DNA from 3 places in the Peribacillus suis genome. Region 2 is predicted to be linked to each of the others. Evidence: predicted binding sites of a transcription regulator. Region 2 holds the regulator's gene; each other region holds the start of a gene.
The links. The regulator CtsR, encoded in region 2, represses protease genes until heat stress. The targets are predictions, from matches to a motif close to ATGGTCAATAAAGGTCAAACA.
Positions count from the first base shown of each region.

Region 1: a site for CtsR is predicted at 2,220-2,240, ahead of AC503W_RS09970 (ATP-dependent Clp protease ATP-binding subunit). Genes of this name have one in related genera too.
Region 3: a site for CtsR is predicted at 2,444-2,464, ahead of clpB (ATP-dependent chaperone ClpB). Genes of this name have one in related genera too.

Region 1 covers NZ_CM182019.1:2,055,063-2,062,100, forward strand. Annotated here, with positions in the region: gene AC503W_RS09970 (ATP-dependent Clp protease ATP-binding subunit) at 18-2,144, opposite strand; gene AC503W_RS09975 (C40 family peptidase) at 2,346-2,789, opposite strand; gene AC503W_RS09980 (metal-dependent hydrolase) at 2,979-3,605, opposite strand; gene AC503W_RS09985 (nucleotidyltransferase family protein) at 3,867-4,832, opposite strand; gene AC503W_RS09990 (signal peptidase I) at 4,832-5,296, opposite strand; gene AC503W_RS09995 (PqqD family protein) at 5,286-5,552, opposite strand; gene AC503W_RS10000 (hypothetical protein) at 5,552-6,322, opposite strand; partial or broken gene AC503W_RS10005 (Ig-like domain-containing protein) at 6,884-7,038, shown strand, end outside.
Region 2 covers NZ_CM182019.1:94,070-101,107, forward strand. Annotated here, with positions in the region: rRNA gene AC503W_RS00510 (16S ribosomal RNA) at 1-229, shown strand, start outside; rRNA gene AC503W_RS00515 (23S ribosomal RNA) at 403-3,336, shown strand; rRNA gene rrf (5S ribosomal RNA) at 3,401-3,516, shown strand; gene AC503W_RS00525 (CtsR family transcriptional regulator) at 3,779-4,240, shown strand; gene mcsA (protein-arginine kinase activator protein McsA) at 4,262-4,813, shown strand; gene mcsB (protein-arginine kinase McsB) at 4,810-5,886, shown strand; gene clpC (ATP-dependent protease ATP-binding subunit ClpC) at 5,995-7,038, shown strand, end outside.
Region 3 covers NZ_CM182019.1:1,081,007-1,088,044, forward strand. Annotated here, with positions in the region: partial or broken gene AC503W_RS05345 (IS1182 family transposase) at 1-1,693, shown strand, start outside; partial or broken gene tnpA (IS200/IS605 family transposase) at 1,788-2,032, shown strand; gene clpB (ATP-dependent chaperone ClpB) at 2,507-5,095, shown strand; gene AC503W_RS05360 (YjzD family protein) at 5,175-5,366, opposite strand; gene AC503W_RS05365 (hydrolase) at 5,642-6,364, shown strand; gene AC503W_RS05370 (hypothetical protein) at 6,464-7,038, shown strand, end outside.

The sequences.
Region 1 (7,038 bases), 2.0 Mb from region 2:
ATTTCTAGTACTAATCATTATGAATTGATAATTTTCAATTGGTCATCTTCAACGACTGCTTTGAAGTTTTTCACCTCAGGCTGTTCAAAAATATAGTCTGTTATGCCATCTTCAAGTTGTTCCTGAAGAACACGGCGAAGCGGCCTTGCACCAAACTGTGGGTGATAACCCATTTCAATCAATTTGTTTCTGGCTTCATCCGTCACGACAAGTGATAAGCCTTGAGCAGTCAGGTTTTCTTCAAGTTCATGAATCATGATATCGACAATTTGTAATAAATCTTCTTTCTTCAGTGCGGAGAACTCGATAATACTATCAAATCGGTTTAGAAATTCCGGTTTAAAGAAACTGCCCAATGATTGTAGGATTGAAGCTTCTTCAACAGCAGTGCTCGTACCGAATCCCATAACTTTTTGCTTTTCACCGACTCCAGCATTACTTGTCATGATGATGACAGTATCTTTAAATGTTACAGTCCTTCCTTGACTATCCGTCAGACGACCATCCTCAAGAATCTGTAAGAACATATGCATCACATCAGGATGGGCTTTTTCAATTTCGTCCAATAAAATAATGCTGTAAGGTTTACGGCGAACTTTCTCAGTTAATTGTCCTGCTTCCTCATGACCAACATAACCCGGAGGAGAACCAATCAATTTAGAAACACTATGTTTCTCCATGAATTCACTCATGTCAAGGCGAATCATAGCTTCTTTATCGCCAAACAGTTCCTCGGCTAGCGTTTTAGCCAATTCAGTTTTACCCACGCCGGTCGGTCCAACAAAAAGGAAAGAGCCGGTCGGACGGTTTTTGGATTTTAAACCTGCACGGCTTCGACGAACAGCTTTTGCAACCTTTTTGACTGCTTCTTCTTGACCAATGACTTTTTTCATTAAATCCTCTTGAAGATGAATCATTTTTTTCTGTTCATCTTCCTGCAGCTTGCCTATAGGAATTCCCGTTTTTTGTTCTATAATCCTTTGAATATCTTCTACAGTGACATTCGGTTTAGCTGCATTGGCTCCAGCCTGTAGGGATTTTTCCAACTTTTCTTCTTCATCTCGAAGCTCAGCCGCTTTTTCGTAGGCTTCTTCTTTTAGAGCCAATTCTTTTTCTTTAAAGATTTGTTCAAGACGTTGTTTTACTACATCCTCTTGACTATATTCAATCGTCAAATTTTGTTTTGAGCCGGCTTCGTCCATTAAGTCAATTGCTTTATCTGGTAGAAAGCGATCTTGGATGTAACGATGTGAAAGTTCGACAGCTGCTTCCAGCGCTTCCTCCGTATATATGACTCCATGGAAAGACTCGTAACGATCTTTCAGACCTTGTAAAATGACTATCGCTTCTTCTGTTGTCGGCTCATCAACTTGTACGGGTTGGAATCGTCGTTCAAGTGCCCCATCTTTTTCAATTTTCCGATATTCAGAAAGGGTCGTTGCACCCACAAGTTGAAGTTCACCGCGTGCTAAGGCAGGTTTTAAAATATTCCCTGCATCCATTGAACCTTCAGCTGAACCAGCACCTACGATTTGGTGAATTTCATCAATGAATAGAATGACATTCTTTCTATCTTGTAATTCACTGATTAATTGTTTCACTCTTTCTTCAAATTGACCACGAATGCCTGTGTTCGTTACAAGAGATGCCATATCGAGTGAAAAAACCAGTTTGTTACGCAATTTTTCCGGGACCTTTCCTTCAACAATTGCTAAGGCCAATCCTTCTGCAATAGCTGTTTTACCAACGCCAGGCTCACCAATCAAAACTGGATTGTTTTTGTTTCGTCTATTTAACACTTCGATGACTCTTTTGATTTCTTCATTTCTTCCAATGACCGGATCAATGAGTCCTGCTTTTGCAACATCATTCAGATTGTGACCATACTCTTCAAGCAAACCTCCGTCTTTATCTTCTTGTACGGGTTTTGATGGAGGCATGTTGCTACTATTAAAAGGGTTGAATGAATTTGAAAATCCATCAAATTGGAACTTTCCTGTATCCATTCCTCCCATGGCTGCACCAAGTTTATTTTGTTCTTCTTTATAACAAGTGGAGCACAATTTGACATCATGCTGTTGCCCATTCATATTGAGATGAACCTGAATATTTGCTTGGTTTTCATGACATTTTTCACATAACATATGAGTACTCCTCCTTATTTATTATTACGAGTTATCATTTGACTTTGACTAACTTTGACCTTATGCCTTTATTATACATTGACCTTCTTTGACTTTCAAGAATTTTGCTTGACTAGTTTTAGTGCACATTTAATCTGTTAAATAAAAAAAGAGACTGAATTCAGCCTCAATTTCCGTTTCTATAAGGAATAGTTTTACTAATTATATACGTTTTGCCCCAATATACTGTGGTTTCCAATAACTATTATTCGTCTTTGCGTAGGTAACTCCCTTGGAAGATGCGGAGTGTATGAATTTATTGTCACCTATATATATCGCTACATGCGTTGGTTTTTTTGCTTTATTCGGTGAGAAGAACATTAGATCCCCTTTTTTCAAGGTTTTAACTTTCTTTCCTTTTTTGTAAATGTCAGCAGCTGTTCGCGGTAATGTCTTTCCAGCTTTGTTATATGAATATTTCACCAAACCTGAACAGTCAAAACCGGAAGAAGACATACCACCCATTTTATATTTCGTCCCTAATTCACTTTTAGCGGTTTTAATTGCTTTGGTATGATAAGATGCAGCTTCTACATTGTTTCCAGTAAAGGAACCAAATCCAATCATTGTAACTAACGACAATCCGACAAAAATTTTCTTTAACAATATAACTTACCCCCTGATGCAATATGCTAAACCTAATATACTAGAAAAGTCATAACATGCGCATCACAGGGACTTTACAATTATATTACATTAGTAGATTTAGGAAATAAACGATACTAAAATAAAGATCACCTTATATAAAAGGAAAGGAGCCGCAATGTCTCTATTAAAGAAACACTGCGGCTTTTCCTAAAATTCCTTTGAGAAAAATGGTAGCAATAACTTTACCCCCCGTTTATTAAAGGGCAGAAACTTCATATCAGCCAGCAAATGACTTATGTACCCTAAAATGCAAGTAGTGAAAATCCCTTCAGTCCCCAATGTCTCTTGGAACTGAAACGCAATCACTCCAAAGAATAGAACCCCCGCTATCGAATGGGTATAACTACGGTGCGGTGTAAAGGAAGCTAGTATAATATAAATTCCTAAAAGCCATAGCCAGTCAACATCTAAAGAGAGCCCAGTCCCTAAAATACCAAGACCTGTAAGAGTCAACATATGTCTTTGTGTTATAAAAGAAGAAATGATAATAATACCGATACCTGCGCCTACACCTAGCCATCTCTCCGTTTCAGAACTTGCTAAAAGACTATAAATGATCATAAGAACTCCGATGGTTTGAGCCAAAGTTCGAATGAATTTGTGAGAAAAGGTAATCTTATTACTCAACTTCCCGTCAATATCCATGTCAGGCATTAATCCTGAAACTCCACCTACACCGACTAGAAATAACGTGGTGGTTGGATCGGTCTGTAGAGTGTTCGCCGTTAGAAATCCTACTGTTGCCCCTATTGCCATATGTGCTGTTCCGTTCACTTTCTCTCCCCTGTTCCTCTAAGAAGTTAGCTTACAAACAAGAAACGAATGTTTGTTCGAATCTCGTCTTTTTAACTATACATTATTTTGGATTAATTTTCTTTAATTTAGGGAAGAAAATTTACCTGTATATTATCTTAGAGAGCTATATTCTTTATTGGAAGAGGGAAGTCATCAGATTGTTTTACGAACGAGAGTTAAACACATGAAAGTTCAAAGGAGCGAAGTAAAATAGTTGTGTATGTGGATCCTATCTGGTATTTAATATTTAGGATGCAGCCAATGATAAAGCTCAACCATGCTATGTTTTGGGGAATCGTAACTAAGGAATGAATAATCAATGAAATCCACATACTTTTTTAATGGTGAATTCCGTTGATCATAAGAAGTCGGAATCTCATCAGGAAATTTTTTGATTAAATGAAGAGTCGGTAACTGATGGTATACAATTGATAACGTTCTGATGATTCTTTTTCTCGTTTTGTGGCGGCTTGCATCTTCCAGTAATCTTTTATAATCAATATCCAGAGTAGAAATCAGTTGGATAATATCAATAAAATATTTTAATGATTCCATATTATGCCGCCATCCGTGTAGGCAAATCATATAAAAAAGATGAAACTCAGAAAATTGTTTAATAAAGAAAGAGTCATTTATTGATAATGCTTCCTCCCAAATTTCTTCAACACAAAAATTTGCAGTAGTCTGCTTTAAAATATCCCAATGAAGTTCGACCGTTAAGGGAATAGAAGAACCAGGTAGGACTTTACTGTATGAACGATGAAAATGGAATGGGATTGGTTTCCTCTCTTCTATGTATCCCAAGCTTTTAACTATATCAATAGCACGATCCATATCAGTAGGTTTAATTAATAGATCAATATCAGAGGTTGGTCGTGATCCTAGATGACCAAAATGTTGTTCAGCAAATGCAGTTCCTTTTAACGGAATGATATCTATGCCGCTTTTTTCAAAAACATTCAGGATTTGGTTCGTTTGATTTTTAATAAGGATATTTTGGAATAAGACACGTTGAAATTTTTCTTTTAATATTTGTTGATAGAACACCGGAGTTGCCTCCAACCTCCCTCCCTGCTTCATAATAGTATATGTTTGTGCGTGAACATTCGATTTTTCAATATCATCAAGAAGCCCCCAATAATAGGCTGAATCGTTGGGCAGCCCTATATGTGAATCATATAGAATGTGCAACAATGTAGGATTCATTAATTAACCCCTCCCTTTTTCCTTCGTTGAAAATTGATATACCTTCGTAAAACAATCGTCAACATTGGAACAGACATAATCAGTTTCCCCCATGTTTTAGCTAGAAAATTAGAAACATAAAGTTTAGTATGCCTTTTTTGAACATAAAGCAGCTTACCGACAATCTGTTCTCCATGTATGGGCTGATCGTAGCCCAAATTCGTGTCTCCTTTGAAAAGGAATTGCCGCTGTTGATTATTCTTCATTTCCTTATAATAACGGTGCGCAATCAATCGCTTTGTTGCACTATAAAACAATACAATATCTCCCTTTTTCAATTGAACTAGCTTACATTCATTAAAATAGCAGATATCACCGCTTTTTATGAAAGGGTACATACTATTCCCTTGAGCTGGTAGATGAAAAGATCCTTCTTTTTTCACCACAGTTTTAAATAAGTCTACTGTCTCTTTATCAAACAACATTCTGAATTAAACCAAAATTTAATAAGTCAGTTAAGTAATTTTCTATATCAATTTTAGATTCATCTTCTGTCGTGTCATATTGATTCGTGATTTTCTGAATCAAGGAATCCACCGTTTGAGCCTGGCTTAGAAGATCCCAACAATATCCCCCGAGTCCGTTTAATTTTGTGACTGTGAATGTATCCGTATGTAAAATAATCCACTCATCATCAAGCTGTGTAGCTTCCACATGATTACTTTGTATATATTGAATCATTACGAGATCAGCTCCCAAAAAGAATTATTTTTTTGAAAAAAAAGATTATATCCTGGCACCTGGTTTGCAACTTTAGTTAACATGCCCAAAATCACTTTAGTATTCACTGGCTCATCGGACCAATAAAACACTTTATCAATCAAAGTTAAAAGCGTGTCCGACTTCGCTAATTTACTTCTTCGATTAGTAAGTGACTGATGTAAAAATTGTATACTACCTAATGGTAAGTGGCCCTCTTCTCCCTCTGATCGTAGTTCACTTCGAAAAGGTGAATTAAAAACTTCTACTTTATCAGGGGTAACTTTTAAAATGGTCGCTTCGTCCGACAGAAGATTTCTGGGATATGATAGTTTAGCAGCCGTTGATTTTCCAGCTCCCGAGTGCCCAGCAAAAATGTGAGCTTTTCCGTCATCAATCACACAGGAGGAGTGAAGTAACAACCCCCATTCATGATATACAATGAATGAACTATATAAATTTATGAATGCATGCTTTAAAGCCAACTCATTATAAGCGGAAATTTCGGCAAATTGGTAACCTGCATCTACTTCTACTAGATAATCCGATCTTCGGAAATAAATTCTATCAGCCGTTTTAGTAACATTCACCTCGTAATCTACAAAAGGTTCTCCAAATTCCATCTGGACGGTTATGGTAAGATCAGGATTTTTATTTGAGTTTCCTAAATCACGAAACATTCCGTCTATAGTATCAGGAGCATTTTCTATCTGGATAAAATGTTCCCCTATTTTAGTTTGAATTATTTTCATAATTAGTTCCTTTCTTTATGATATTAGTAATATTATCCTATAGAGGTCATTATAAGGGATTGTTTATTCTTTTTAAAGAACAAATTGCAAGCGATATATAATATATTGCTCATAAATTTAAACATACTTGCCATTTCCAAAGTCAAAATGATGAATTAATGAATTCATTAATTATTTTTCAAACGTATTGTTCTTTATCAAGAACGATGGTATTCTGAAAAATATAGGGTATTTAGTTCTATATAACGTGAGATATATCGAGTGAGTGAGGAATACATACCATTACCTTCAACCTGTTCTCTCCGTGCTTATTCTTTATAAATAAAGATATTTTGATAGGGGGAGGGTACCAAAGATAGTTTAGTTTCTATAAAACATTCTTTACTGGGGGAAGATTTTATGTTGTTTACAAGGTATTTTAAAACGCTCACTATTTTAATGCTAACGATTTTCTTTATTTATCTAAACGGTAGCTCGCAAGCCTATGCAACAAATGGAGGTGGAAAAGGCAATAAATCTGTCCCTGTAACGGGTGTTTCCTTACATCCGGATACCTTATATATGAACGTTAAGGAAAAAGATGAAAGACTTACGGAAACGATTAAACCTTCTAATGCCACAAATAAACAGGTCACCTGGACTTCTTCAAATACTAAGGTAGCCACGGTATCTGGCAGTGGAATTGTCCACTCTGTAAGTGCGGGGTACACTACGAT
Region 2 (7,038 bases):
TGCAACTCGCCTGCATGAAGCCGGAATCGCTAGTAATCGCGGATCAGCATGCCGCGGTGAATACGTTCCCGGGCCTTGTACACACCGCCCGTCACACCACGAGAGTTTGTAACACCCGAAGTCGGTGAGGTAACCTTTATGGAGCCAGCCGCCTAAGGTGGGACAGATGATTGGGGTGAAGTCGTAACAAGGTAGCCGTATCGGAAGGTGCGGCTGGATCACCTCCTTTCTAAGGATAATACGAGAGCGCTTTTGTTTTGTTCAGTTTTGAATGAGTAATTCATTCAACTACGAAGGACTCATCACATCGTGATGACGATCTTTCTACATTGTTCCTTGAAAACTAGATAATAGATAGAAGGCAATTAATTTTTTTCAAAGCATCAGTAAGATCTTTTTAACGGTTAAGTTAGAAAGGGCGCACGGTGGATGCCTTGGCACTAGGAGCCGATGAAGGACGGGACTAACACCGATATGCTTCGGGGAGCTGTAAGTAAGCTTTGATCCGGAGATTTCCGAATGGGGAAACCCACTGTTCGTAATGGAACAGTATCTCTACCTGAATACATAGGGTATTGAAGGCAGACCCGGGGAACTGAAACATCTAAGTACCCGGAGGAAGAGAAAGCAATAGCGATTTCCTGAGTAGCGGCGAGCGAAACGGAATGTAGCCCAAACCAAGAGGCTTGCCTCTTGGGGTTGTAGGACACTCAATATGGAGTTACAAAGGAACGGGGTAAATGAAGTGACCTGGAAAGGTCCGTCAAAGAAGGTAAAAACCCTGTAGTTGAAACTTCGTTCCCTCCTGAGTGGATCCTGAGTACGGCGGGACACGAGAAATCCCGTCGGAAGCAGGGAGGACCATCTCCCAAGGCTAAATACTACCTAGTGACCGATAGTGAACCAGTACCGTGAGGGAAAGGTGAAAAGCACCCCGGAAGGGGAGTGAAATAGATCCTGAAACCGTGTGCCTACAAGTAGTCAAAGCCCGTTAATGGGTAATGGCGTGCCTTTTGTAGAATGAACCGGCGAGTTACGATTTCATGCGAGGTTAAGTTGATAAGACGGAGCCGCAGCGAAAGCGAGTCTGAATAGGGCGAATGAGTATGAGGTCGTAGACCCGAAACCAGGTGATCTACCCATGTCCAGGGTGAAGTTCAGGTAACACTGAATGGAGGCCCGAACCCACGCACGTTGAAAAGTGCGGGGATGAGGTGTGGGTAGCGGAGAAATTCCAATCGAACCTGGAGATAGCTGGTTCTCTCCGAAATAGCTTTAGGGCTAGCCTCAAGATGAGAGTATTGGAGGTAGAGCACTGATTGGACTAGGGGCCCCCAACGGGTTACCGAATTCAGTCAAACTCCGAATGCCAAATACTTATTCTTGGGAGTCAGACTGCGAGTGATAAGATCCGTAGTCGAAAGGGAAACAGCCCAGACCACCAGCTAAGGTCCCAAAGTATACGTTAAGTGGAAAAGGATGTGGAGTTGCTTAGACAACCAGGATGTTGGCTCAGAAGCAGCCACCATTTAAAGAGTGCGTAATAGCTCACTGGTCGAGTGACTCCGCGCCGAAAATGTACCGGGGCTAAACGTATCACCGAAGCTGTGGATTGACACCGTATGGTGTCGATGGTAGGAGAGCGTTCTAAGGGCGTTGAAGTCAGACCGTAAGGACTGGTGGAGCGCTTAGAAGTGAGAATGCCGGTATGAGTAGCGAAAGAAGGGTGAGAATCCCTTCCACCGAATGCCTAAGGTTTCCTGAGGAAGGCTCGTCCGCTCAGGGTTAGTCGGGACCTAAGCCGAGGCCGAAAGGCGTAGGCGATGGACAACAGGTTGATATTCCTGTACCACCTATACATCGTTTGAACGATGGGGGGACGCAGAAGGATAGGGTAAGCGCGCTGTTGGATATGCGCGTCCAAGCAGTTAGGCCGGAAACGAGGCAAATCCCGTTTCCATTAAGGCGGAGCTGTGATGGCGAGGGAAATATAGTACCGAAGTTCCTGATTCCACACTGCCAAGAAAAGCCTCTAGTGAGATGTAAGGTGCCCGTACCGCAAACCGACACAGGTAGGCGAGGAGAGAATCCTAAGGTGTGCGAGAGAACTCTCGTTAAGGAACTCGGCAAAATGACCCCGTAACTTCGGGAGAAGGGGTGCTTTTTAGGGTGAATAGCCCAGAAAAGCCGCAGTGAATAGGCCCAGGCGACTGTTTAGCAAAAACACAGGTCTCTGCGAAGCCGCAAGGCGAAGTATAGGGGCTGACACCTGCCCGGTGCTGGAAGGTTAAGGGGAGAGGTTAGCGCAAGCGAAGCTTTGAACCGAAGCCCCAGTAAACGGCGGCCGTAACTATAACGGTCCTAAGGTAGCGAAATTCCTTGTCGGGTAAGTTCCGACCCGCACGAAAGGTGTAACGATCTGGGCACTGTCTCAACGAGAGACTCGGTGAAATTATAGTACCTGTGAAGATGCAGGTTACCCGCGACAGGACGGAAAGACCCCGTGGAGCTTTACTGCAGCCTGATATTGAATTTTGTTACAGCTTGTACAGGATAGGTAGGAGCCTGAGAAGCCGGAGCGCTAGCTTCGGTGGAGGCGTTGGTGGGATACTACCCTGGCTGTATTGAAATTCTAACCCGCGCCCCTTATCGGGGTGGGAGACAGTGTCAGGTGGGCAGTTTGACTGGGGCGGTCGCCTCCTAAAGAGTAACGGAGGCGCCCAAAGGTTCCCTCAGAATGGTTGGAAATCATTCGCAGAGTGTAAAGGCACAAGGGAGCTTGACTGCGAGACCTACAAGTCGAGCAGGGACGAAAGTCGGGCTTAGTGATCCGGTGGTTCCGCATGGAAGGGCCATCGCTCAACGGATAAAAGCTACCCCGGGGATAACAGGCTTATCTCCCCCAAGAGTCCACATCGACGGGGAGGTTTGGCACCTCGATGTCGGCTCATCGCATCCTGGGGCTGTAGTCGGTCCCAAGGGTTGGGCTGTTCGCCCATTAAAGCGGTACGCGAGCTGGGTTCAGAACGTCGTGAGACAGTTCGGTCCCTATCCGTCGCGGGCGCAGGAAATTTGAGAGGAGCTGTCCTTAGTACGAGAGGACCGGGATGGACGCACCGCTGGTGTACCAGTTGTCTTGCCAAAGGCATAGCTGGGTAGCTACGTGCGGAAGGGATAAGTGCTGAAAGCATCTAAGCATGAAGCCCCCCTCAAGATGAGATTTCCCATGGCGCAAGCTAGTAAGATCCCTGAAAGATGATCAGGTTGATAGGTCAGAGGTGGAAGCGTGGCGACATGTGGAGCTGACTGATACTAATAGATCGAGGACTTAACCAACGCTTTAAAAAGATGAACACCTTCTGATATTATCTAGTTTTGAAGGAACAACGTTCCTGATATGTTTGGTGGCGATAGCGAAGAGGTCACACCCGTTCCCATTCCGAACACGGCAGTTAAGCTCTTCAGCGCCGATGGTAGTTGGGGGTTTCCCCCTGTGAGAGTAGGACGCCGCCAAGCCATTTTAAAGGTCAGCCATTAGGCTGGGCTTTTTTTGCGTTCTAAAAGTACGATTAAAGGATTAAGGGTGGTTTTGAATATATCCATTAGGGGTAATTATAAAGATATTTTAATTTTACCGTGTGCAATAGGTATGTAACTACATATAATTTGGAGAAAATAGGTAATGCAAAAAGAAGTTAGTGCGTTTTAATTTGCAATATGCATTTTTCCTTGTATAATAATAGTCAAATATAGTCAAAGTCAGATTGGAGGAGGTTGAGTGAGAAACATATCTGATATTATCGAAACTTATTTGAAGCAAGTGCTAGAAATAAGTCAGAAAGATATCCTAGAAATTAAAAGAAGTGAAATAGCAGATAAATTTCAGTGTGTTCCTTCTCAAATCAATTACGTAATTAATACCAGGTTTACAATCGAAAGAGGCTATGTTGTTGAGAGTAAGCGTGGCGGTGGCGGGTATATTCGGATTATGAAGGTGAAATCGCAGGATTACGTGCAACTCATCAACCAGTTATTATCCCTTATTGGTTCCAGAGTGCCTCAATCTATGGCGGAAGGGGTCATCGCTCGGCTGATGAGCGAGGAAGTCATTAATGAAAGGGAAGCTAAAATCATGATGAGTGTCATTGATAGATCCGTCATCTATATAGACCTACCTGATCGTGATGAATTAAGGGCGCGAATTTTATCAGCCATGCTTACAACTTTAAAATATAAATAAACTGGCAGAGGTGATGAATGAATGATTTGTCAAGAATGCCATCAAAGACCTGCGACTCTTCACTTTACCAAAATCATTAATGGAAAAAAGGCTGAAGTCATGATTTGTGAGAAATGTGCTCAGGAAAAAGGTGAGATGTTCATGGATGCGGGTGGGCATGGATTTTCAATAAATAATTTGTTAGCAGGATTGTTAAATATCGAGTCGAATATTCAACAGACAAAGGCTAATTCATTTCCTATGACAGAAGAAAAACGCTGTCCTCATTGTCATCGTTCATATAAGGAATTCGTCCATATTGGAAAGTTTGGATGTGCCGAGTGTTATAAAACGTTCAATGATCAGTTAAATCCGATTCTAAAGAGGGTTCATAGCGGAAATACTGCACACATTGGGAAAATCCCAAAAAGAATTGGTGGCGGTATTTACCTTCGAAAACAAATTTCTGACTTAAAAGAGAATTTAAAGGTACACATCGAACAGGAAGAGTTCGAGAAGGCGGCCGAAGTAAGAGATAAGGTTCGTTCCCTTGAAAAAAGGTATGAGGCACAGGAGGGGGGCGATGAATCATGAGTTTGGAGAAATTTATGGAGAACGCTTTGAGTTCCTGGATGAATCATGAAGGTCCAGAAATGGATATTGTATTAAGTTCACGAATTCGTTTAGCCAGAAATTTTAAAGACTTTACCTTTCCTACCGCCTTTTCCAATGAAGAGGCAAAAGAAATCATTGAATTAGTGAAGAAAAGAATTGAAGAGGAAGTTACCCAAGAGATTGGCAAGCTGGAACTTCTGGAAATTGATCAAATGCAGTCACTGGAAAAGAGAGTGCTTGTTGAAAAACATTTGATCAGCCCACATTTAGTGGAAGAATCGGCAAAAGGGGCATGCCTTCTTTCCGAGAATGAAGAAATAAGCATCATGGTTAACGAAGAGGACCATCTCCGAATCCAGTGCTTGATGTCAGGATTGCAACTTAAGGAAACCTTAAGACTCGCAAATGTTCTTGACGATTGGATTGAAGAATCCATAGACTATGCATATGATGAAGAAAGAGGATACTTAACTAGCTGTCCGACTAATGTGGGAACAGGATTGAGGGCCTCAGTCATGATGCATCTCCCGGGTCTTGTACTAACTCAGCAAATGAATCATATTATACCGGCCATTAATCAATTGGGACTGGTGGTTCGCGGGATTTATGGAGAGGGCAGTCAAGCTCTAGGAAACATCTTTCAAATCTCCAACCAGATCACTCTCGGAAAATCCGAGAAGGATATCGTGGAGGATCTAACGAGTGTAGTTCAGCAGATCATTGCCCAGGAAAGGTCAGCCAGAGATGCATTAGTGAAGACCTCTCACATACAATTAGAGGATAGGGTTTTCCGATCCTATGGTATATTATCAAATGCCCGAATCATTGGGACCAAGGAAGCAGCTACCTGTATCTCCGATGTTAGGTTAGGGATAGATATAGGATATATAAAAAACATTTCAAAAAGCATCCTAAATGAGTTAATGATTCTGACTCAGCCAGGCTTTTTACAAAAATACGCAGGTGGACCTTTAAGGACACATGAAAGGGATATCCGTCGAGCAGCTCTTATACGAGAACACTTGGATTTCACAGAATCCTCCTTCTCATAGAAAAGTCAATCGATCATCTGCTATACATGTTAAAGCGAAGCATCTGCAAGATTTTATGCAGAGTCAAAAGCTTTATTCAAAACGAAAATTCTAAAGGAGGAATTCCCTATGATGTTTGGTCGTTTTACTGAAAGAGCCCAGAAAGTATTAGCATTAGCCCAAGAAGAAGCTATCCGGTTAGGTCATAATAATATTGGTACGGAGCACATCCTTTTAGGTTTAGTTCGCGAGGGAGACGGTATTGCAGCCAAAGCATTATACGCTCTCGGATTAGGTGCGGAAAAGATCCAGAAAGAAGTGGAAAACTTAATCGGCCGTGGCCAGGACAAAGCCCAAACGATTCATTATACGCCAAGAGCGAAGAAAGTCATTGAACTATCCATGGATGAAGCAAGGAAATTAGGTCATTCATATGTAGGCACAGAACATGTACTCCTTGGACTTATTCGAGAAGGAGAAGGTGTAGCAGCCCGTGTGTTAAATAACCTTGGCGTCAGTTTAAATAAAGCAAGACAGCAAGTATTACAACTATTAGGTAGCAATGAGTCAGGTGGACATCAAGGTTCAACCGCCTCTAATGCAAGCACTCCAACCCTTGATAGTCTTGCTCGTGATTTAACGGCCATCGCTCGTGAAGACAGCTTGGACCCTGTCATTGGTAGAGGCAAGGAAATTCAGCGTGTCATCGAAGTGTTGAGCAGACGCACAAAGAATAACCCTGTATTAATTGGTGAGCCAGGGGTGGGTAAAACTGCTATTGCTGAAGGCCTAGCACAGCAAATCATCAATAATGAGGTTCCTGAAATCCTACGTGATAAACGTGTCATGACACTTGATATGGGGACGGTCGTAGCGGGGACGAAATACCGTGGTGAATTCGAGGATCGATTAAAGAAAGTGATGGACGAAATCCGTCAAGCAGGAAATATCATCTTGTTTATTGATGAATTGCATACATTGATTGGTGCTGGTGGGGCGGAAGGTGCCATCGATGCATCTAATATCCTTAAGCCATCATTGGCCCGTGGTGAACTGCAATGTATCGGTGCAACCACATTGGATGAGTACCGTAAATATATCGAAAAGGATGCTGCACTCGAACGCCGCTTCCAACCCATCCAAGTGGATGAACCAACAACAGAAGAGTCCATT
Region 3 (7,038 bases), 990 kb from region 2:
TCAAAAACGAAATTCTACACCTACTTTTATTCCCTATGATAACCAACAAACCACTGTTATTTTTGACATTCAGGATCTCATTCCGGTTCACCACGTGGCGCGTGTGATTGATCAAATGATTGAATCAGTAGAAGATAATGTCTTTTTTGAGCACTATAATGGTGGCGGACGTAGCTCTTACCATCCTAAAATGATGACGAAAGTCATTTTGTATGCCTATTCTCAAAAAGTCTATTCCTGTCGTGAAATCGCCAAACTGGTTAAAGAAAATATCCCAACAATGTGGCTGGCTGCCTTGCAAAAACCGGATTATCGAACGATTAATCGATTTCGCACACAACAAATGGATAAGCTCCTTCCGAAGCTATTTGAAGAAATGATCCATCAACTAATAGAAGAAAAGCACGTCACAATGGAGAACTATTTTCTAGACGGAACAAAGATTGAAGCAAGCGCAAACAAGTATTCATTTGTGTGGAAAAAGGCGACGACCAAATTTGAGGCGAAGCTGCAAGAAAAAATCGAAGAAACGTACCAACAGATTCAGACCATTGCAAATGAAGAGGGTCTTGAACTGTCTACTCAAGATGAAACCTCCTCATTAACGATAGAGGAAAAACTAACTCAAATAGAAAAAGCATTAGTGGAAAAAGTTGAAAAAGAAACGAACGGTATCCAACTTGAAGAAGATGTCCAGGTACGAAAAGAAAAACGACGGGAACTCAGTCCGGTTAAGAAACTATTGAAATTAGTGCGCGAGGACTTAGGTCCACGATTAGTTAAATATAAACAACAAAATGCTCTATTTGGCGATCGAAATAGTTATTCTAAAACCGATACGGATGCGACATTTATGCGAATGAAAGATGATCATATGAATAACGGACAACTAAAACCTGGTTATAATATTCAAATGGCAACGGAAAATCAATTCATTCTTTTTTATACGATACATCAACGCCCAACTGATACGCGTTGTTTCAAGCCGCATTTAGAGGCACTGAAGAATACATCGCTACCATTCCCGAAAAACGTCATCGCAGATGCCGGCTATGGCAGTGAAGAAAACTATCTCTACTCTTTGGAAAAAGAATTTGAAGCTTTGATTCCTTACAATACTTTTTTAACGGAACAAAAACGGAGCTATAAAAAAGATATTCGTCATGCGAGTAACTGGGCATATGATGAACAAAAGGATGAATACACCTGTCCAAATAACCGTAAGGTTTTATTTAAGCGTTACTCGACCCGTACGGATAAAAATGGATTCACACGTGACTTTAAAATTTATGAATGTGAGGATTGTACGGATTGCCCATTAAAATCTCAATGTACAAAGGCGACAGGAAATCGCCAAGTGCATGTTAATCCAGTTTATGAAGAATTAAAAGCGAAAGCAAAATTGAACCTTTGGTCTGAATCGAATGCACAACTTTACGCTCGACGAAAAATCGAGGTAGAGAGTGTTTTTGGTCATATCAAGGGCAATAGGTCGTTCCGTCGCTTTTCGCTTCGGGGCTTAGCGAAAGTCCAAACGGAGTTTGGCATCGTAGCCATGGCACATAATTTACTGAAGATAGCTGGGTTACGTCAGCTACTTTCAGTAAATTATTATAGAAATAGAAAAACAGGTGGAGAAAAACAACTCGTTTTTCTCCACCTGTTTTATTTTAGGGACTTATTAGACAGCCCCTTTACCTGGAATTGTAAGTATCATATCGTATTTGCACCGAAGTACAGAAGACAATTGATTTACAAGAAAGATAAAAAAGGATATCGGTCAAATATTGCGCACGCTATGTGAAAGGAAAGGCGTGGAAATCATTGAAGCAACGGCATGTAAAGCCCATGTACATATGCTCGTGAGCATCCCACCAAAAATAAGTGTAACTTCATTTGTGGGTTATTTAAAGGGAAAAGTAGTTTGAATATATTTGACCGTCATACGAATTTGAAATACAGGTATGGAAACCGAAAGTTTTGGTGTACGGGATATTATGTAGATACAGTTGGACGAAACAAGAAGGTATAGAAGAATACATACGGAACCAGATACAAGATGATATAGTCGCAGATCCATTCACAGGTGAACCAATCAGGGGCCCTTTAGGGCCTGGTCAGTAATAAAGGCTTTCAGCCGCAGACCACCCATTATCACGCGGGTGGTCGTTATTATTGGAACATTATTCTTGAGTATATCCGAAAATATTCGAGATTTCTAAAAAACTCTTCCGCAAATATTTACTTAAAGGATCTTCGGGATGATTTGGCCTTTCTTCTTGATTGAAGAGAGGTTTTTGGCTTTGTACTTTTAACTTTTAGAGTAAACAGATTGTATAAACCCTCTGGTAGGGTGGGTTGTAAAGGGTTAATAGCAGAAATTATCAATGTCCCATATAACTTTTCTTTACAAGGGAATAATAAGCAGTATAATTAAAATATAAAGGTCAAAGTTGGTCAAACATTATAAGCATTCTTTTGGAAACAATGAATGGGAGGTTTTAAGATGGATTTTAATACGATGACGGAAAGAACCCAGCAGGCATTTATAAGTGGGCAGGAGCTGGCCAAGGATAGGGAAAACCCGGAACTTACCGAGCTTCATCTATTAAAAGCCCTGATGACACAGGATGAAAGCCTACTCATTAGAATTTTGTCGGAAACGAATCAATCGCTCAGTCATTTCGATACGGAACTGAATAAAGAAATAAATAAGTTGCCTCAAGTTAGCGGAAGCACCTCTCAAGTTTATATGTCGAATTCCCTTCAAAATGTGCTGTCGGCAGCTGAAAAGGAAATGAAGAGCTGGGAGGATGAGTATCTATCAGTTGAGCATATTTTGCTTGCTTTGTTAAAAGAAGATAAACCGAACATAAGAAAGCTATTTGCGGACTATGGGATCGACTATGGGAAAGCGAAGCAAATTATCCAAACGTTAAGGGGGAATCAGAGAGTGACTAGTCAAAATCCGGAAAACACATATGAAGTTTTGAAAAAATATGGAAGAGATCTTGTTGCTGAAGTGAAGGCGGGGAATGTGGATCCTGTCATTGGCCGTGATACGGAGATCCGGAATGTCATCCGTATTTTGTCACGTAAGACAAAAAATAACCCCGTATTGATTGGGGAACCTGGTGTTGGTAAAACGGCCATTGTCGAAGGCCTGGCCCAACGAATTGTCCGAAAAGATGTACCGGAAGGGCTTAAAGATAAAACGGTGTTTTCGCTTGATATGAGTGCGTTGGTTGCCGGGGCTAAGTTTCGCGGTGAATTTGAGGAACGACTGAAAGCGGTTCTGAATGAAGTGAAAAAGAGCGATGGGAACATCCTATTATTCATCGATGAATTGCATACCATTGTCGGTGCTGGTAAAACGGAAGGGGCAATGGATGCCGGAAATATGCTGAAGCCAATGTTAGCGCGTGGTGAATTGCATTGCATTGGTGCAACCACACTTGACGAATATCGTAAGTATATTGAGAAGGATCCCGCTCTTGAACGGCGTTTCCAGCAAGTGCTTGTTCCAGAGCCAGACGTAGAAGATACCATTTCCATTTTGCGTGGTCTGAAGGAAAGGTTCGAGGTCCATCATGGGGTCAGAATACATGATCGATCCATTGTGGCAGCAGCTGTTCTATCAAATCGCTATATCACGGAACGCTTCTTACCGGATAAAGCAATAGACCTTGTGGATGAGGCTTGTGCAATGATCCGGATGGAAATCGACTCGATGCCAGCGGAACTTGATTCGATTACGCGGAAAGTCATGACGTTGGAGATAGAGGAAGCCGCCCTTAAAAATGAAGAGGATGCTCAAAGCAAAGCAAGATTGGAGGTACTCCAAAAAGAACTTTCGGAATTGCAGGATCAGGCTACCAGTATGAAGGCCAAATGGCAAATGGAGAAATCGTCCCTTCAAAAAGTCCAGGATCAAAGGGAAGAACTTGAAAAGTTAAAGCATGAGCTGGAACAGGCGGAAAATGACTATGACCTGAACCGTGCAGCTGAACTTCGACATGGGAAGATTCCACAGCTTCAAAAGGAATTGGAGGCCATGGAAGAAGAGGTGGAAAATGGGAAGCAGGAATCCCGTTTGCTCCGCCAAGAAGTGACCGAGGAAGAAATTGCCTCAATCGTTGCTAGATGGACGGGTATTCCGGTAAGTAAGTTAGTGGAAAGCGAAAGGGATAAATTGCTTCGTCTTTCGGATATTCTTCATGAACGGGTAATCGGTCAAGGGGAAGCGGTGGAACTTGTATCGGATGCTGTTTTACGGGCTAGAGCCGGGATCAAGGATCCAAACAGACCAATAGGTTCCTTTATTTTCCTTGGACCGACAGGGGTCGGTAAAACAGAATTGGTCAAAGCGTTGGCAGAGACGCTATTCGATAGTGATGAACATATGATACGGATTGATATGTCTGAGTACATGGAGAAACATTCTGTTTCCCGTTTGGTCGGGGCGCCTCCCGGATATGTAGGGTTTGAGGAAGGCGGTCAGTTGACGGAAGCGATTAGGCGAAATCCGTACTCGGTTGTGTTACTTGATGAAATCGAAAAGGCTCACCCGGAAGTCTTCAATATTTTATTGCAAATGCTAGACGATGGCAGGATCACGGACTCTCAAGGTAGAACGATCAACTGTAAAAACACGGTGATCATTATGACTTCCAATATCGGTTCACATTTCTTGCTTCAGTCCAATCGAGAAGATGGAGCCATTGAAGAAGGAATAAAAGAGCAGGTCTTCACGGAGTTAAGAGGACATTTCCGTCCTGAATTTCTAAATCGTGTGGATGATATCGTTCTGTTCAAGCCACTCACAAAACTAGAGATTGTCGGTATTGTTGAAAAGATGATTCAACAGTTGCAAGTAAGGTTGACTGAACAAGATATCACGCTTGGTGTGACGGATGCCGCTAAGGAATTTATTGCTGAACAAGGGTATGACCCAGTATACGGAGCAAGGCCATTGAAACGTTTTATCCAAAAGCATCTAGAAACGATGATTGCCCGTAAAATTATATCGGGGACGATTGGTGATCATGGAAGTATGACGATAGATTATGACCAAGAGGGATTGGTTTTGAGGTAAATGTAAGTAGTTAGTTTAGAAAATAGCTGAAAACGGTATATGAAAGAGGACATCCTAAAAGGATGTCCTCTTTTGCTTCTTAATGTTGATGTGAGTCTTTTGATGGCCCTTCAGGCATAACAGCAGGGATGATACAAACTAGAACAGCCGTAATAAGTCCTAAAATTGTTCCCTGTGTAGCATCGTATGAAACTCCGATCATGGAAGAAACAACATATACAAGCATATGCACTAATACGAATGTCCAAAGAATTGTCCAAGCATAACGCATCGAATTTCACCTCATTCCACTACAGTCTTTTTTATCTTACCATAATTAATATACAGTTAAAACGGCTTTTTCATAATAACTGATAAATAATTCATCGTTGCCCTTTCATGTCTTTTGAACGACGGGCGATATCAGTCACGAATCCAGCAGGCATGATTCCTGAAAATTAATGGAGAAAAGTAATTTAAGACTCGAAGATAGGCGTCCCCCCTTACCCTTTTGATATCTCGACATAAATTAACTAATAGTAATATTCCTAAAAGGAGTTAGTTTAGATGGAACAGAGAACTTTTCAAATCGAAGACCAATGGAATATCGTCTATTATCCAGAACAACCCAGTGGATTTTCCGTCATGGTAATTGGGGACCGAAGTTCTTTTGTAGATAAGGACAGTAGCTTTTGGCTTCAGCATCCGGGTAGGTTACGTATATTAGAATATTTGAAACAAACCGGTTACACCCTTTTTTCCTCGAATTTTTACGGGGCGAACTGGGGGAGCCCCAAAGCTCTTGATCTTTCGTTGAAGTTATATATCCTCTTTATGAAAAATGAAATAGTCAATCGGAAAATCCATGTTCTTGCAGAGGGGACAGGAGCCCTGCTGGCATTGAGACTAATGAAAGAGATGGGAAGCCAAATCCGTTCGGTTGTCCTCATTGACCCGATTTTATCTTTGAAGGTTCAAATGGAAAAAGAAAAGGATAATAAGTTCTTTTATAAAAAGTGGCTATCGGAAATAGCCGCAGCATATGAGGTGGATCCAGCTGATATGGAGAAAGAAATTTTGGATTCCAATGTGCAGGCATTCACGGAGCATATACCGGTGAAGGTGATCCTTGTTTTCGGCAGTTTTCGAAAAGAACAAGCCTCATTTTATCGGAGGATTCAGAGAACCAGGAAAGACCATTTGCATTTAACCTATTTGCTAGCAGAAAAACGGTATAAAATCCCTTATCAAATCCAGAAGTTTTTTCATGAAAATGAAGAGTCTTTATGAGAATGGATATATTTTCGCGGTACTTTGCATACGATACAGCATCCGAAAAAACTTGCGGTGACGGATAAGCGAGCCATTGCATAAGGGGAGGCTGTATTTATGGGGACATATATTGTTGTTGGGGCTTATCAATTTGTAGGTTTTCATGTGACACAATATTTGTTGGGGCAGGGGGAAGAGGTAATCGGAATTGATTGGGAGGATACAAAGACCAATCGATATATTATAGAAGAAAAGGAGCTCGAAATAGGGCGTAACGCTAACTTTACTTATCTGCCATTTAATAAACTTCGGTTATTGGATGTTTCCGAGCCATTCACCATTCTATTATCTTTTTATGATAGTAGAAGAGGTAAAACGGCTTTAAAGGGTCTTCATATAAATGATATTGTTTCTTTTCTTGAAAAATGCAAGAAAAACGGTCATGGCAATAGCCTGAAAATTGTGGTGCTCCTTCCAATCGATGCTGATACGGAAGGATTTCAGACTGTATTAAACGCTTGTGAAGGCTTCGATTCAGTCAAAACAGTATATTTACCGACGATATATGGTCCTTGGCAACCAGCAACCATGGGATTTGAAGCGGGTATCAGCCAACTAGAGCAATCCACTATCCAAGCTACACTCGCTTCAGAATACAGGGAGGATGCGCTTTTTATAGCCGATTTCATCGA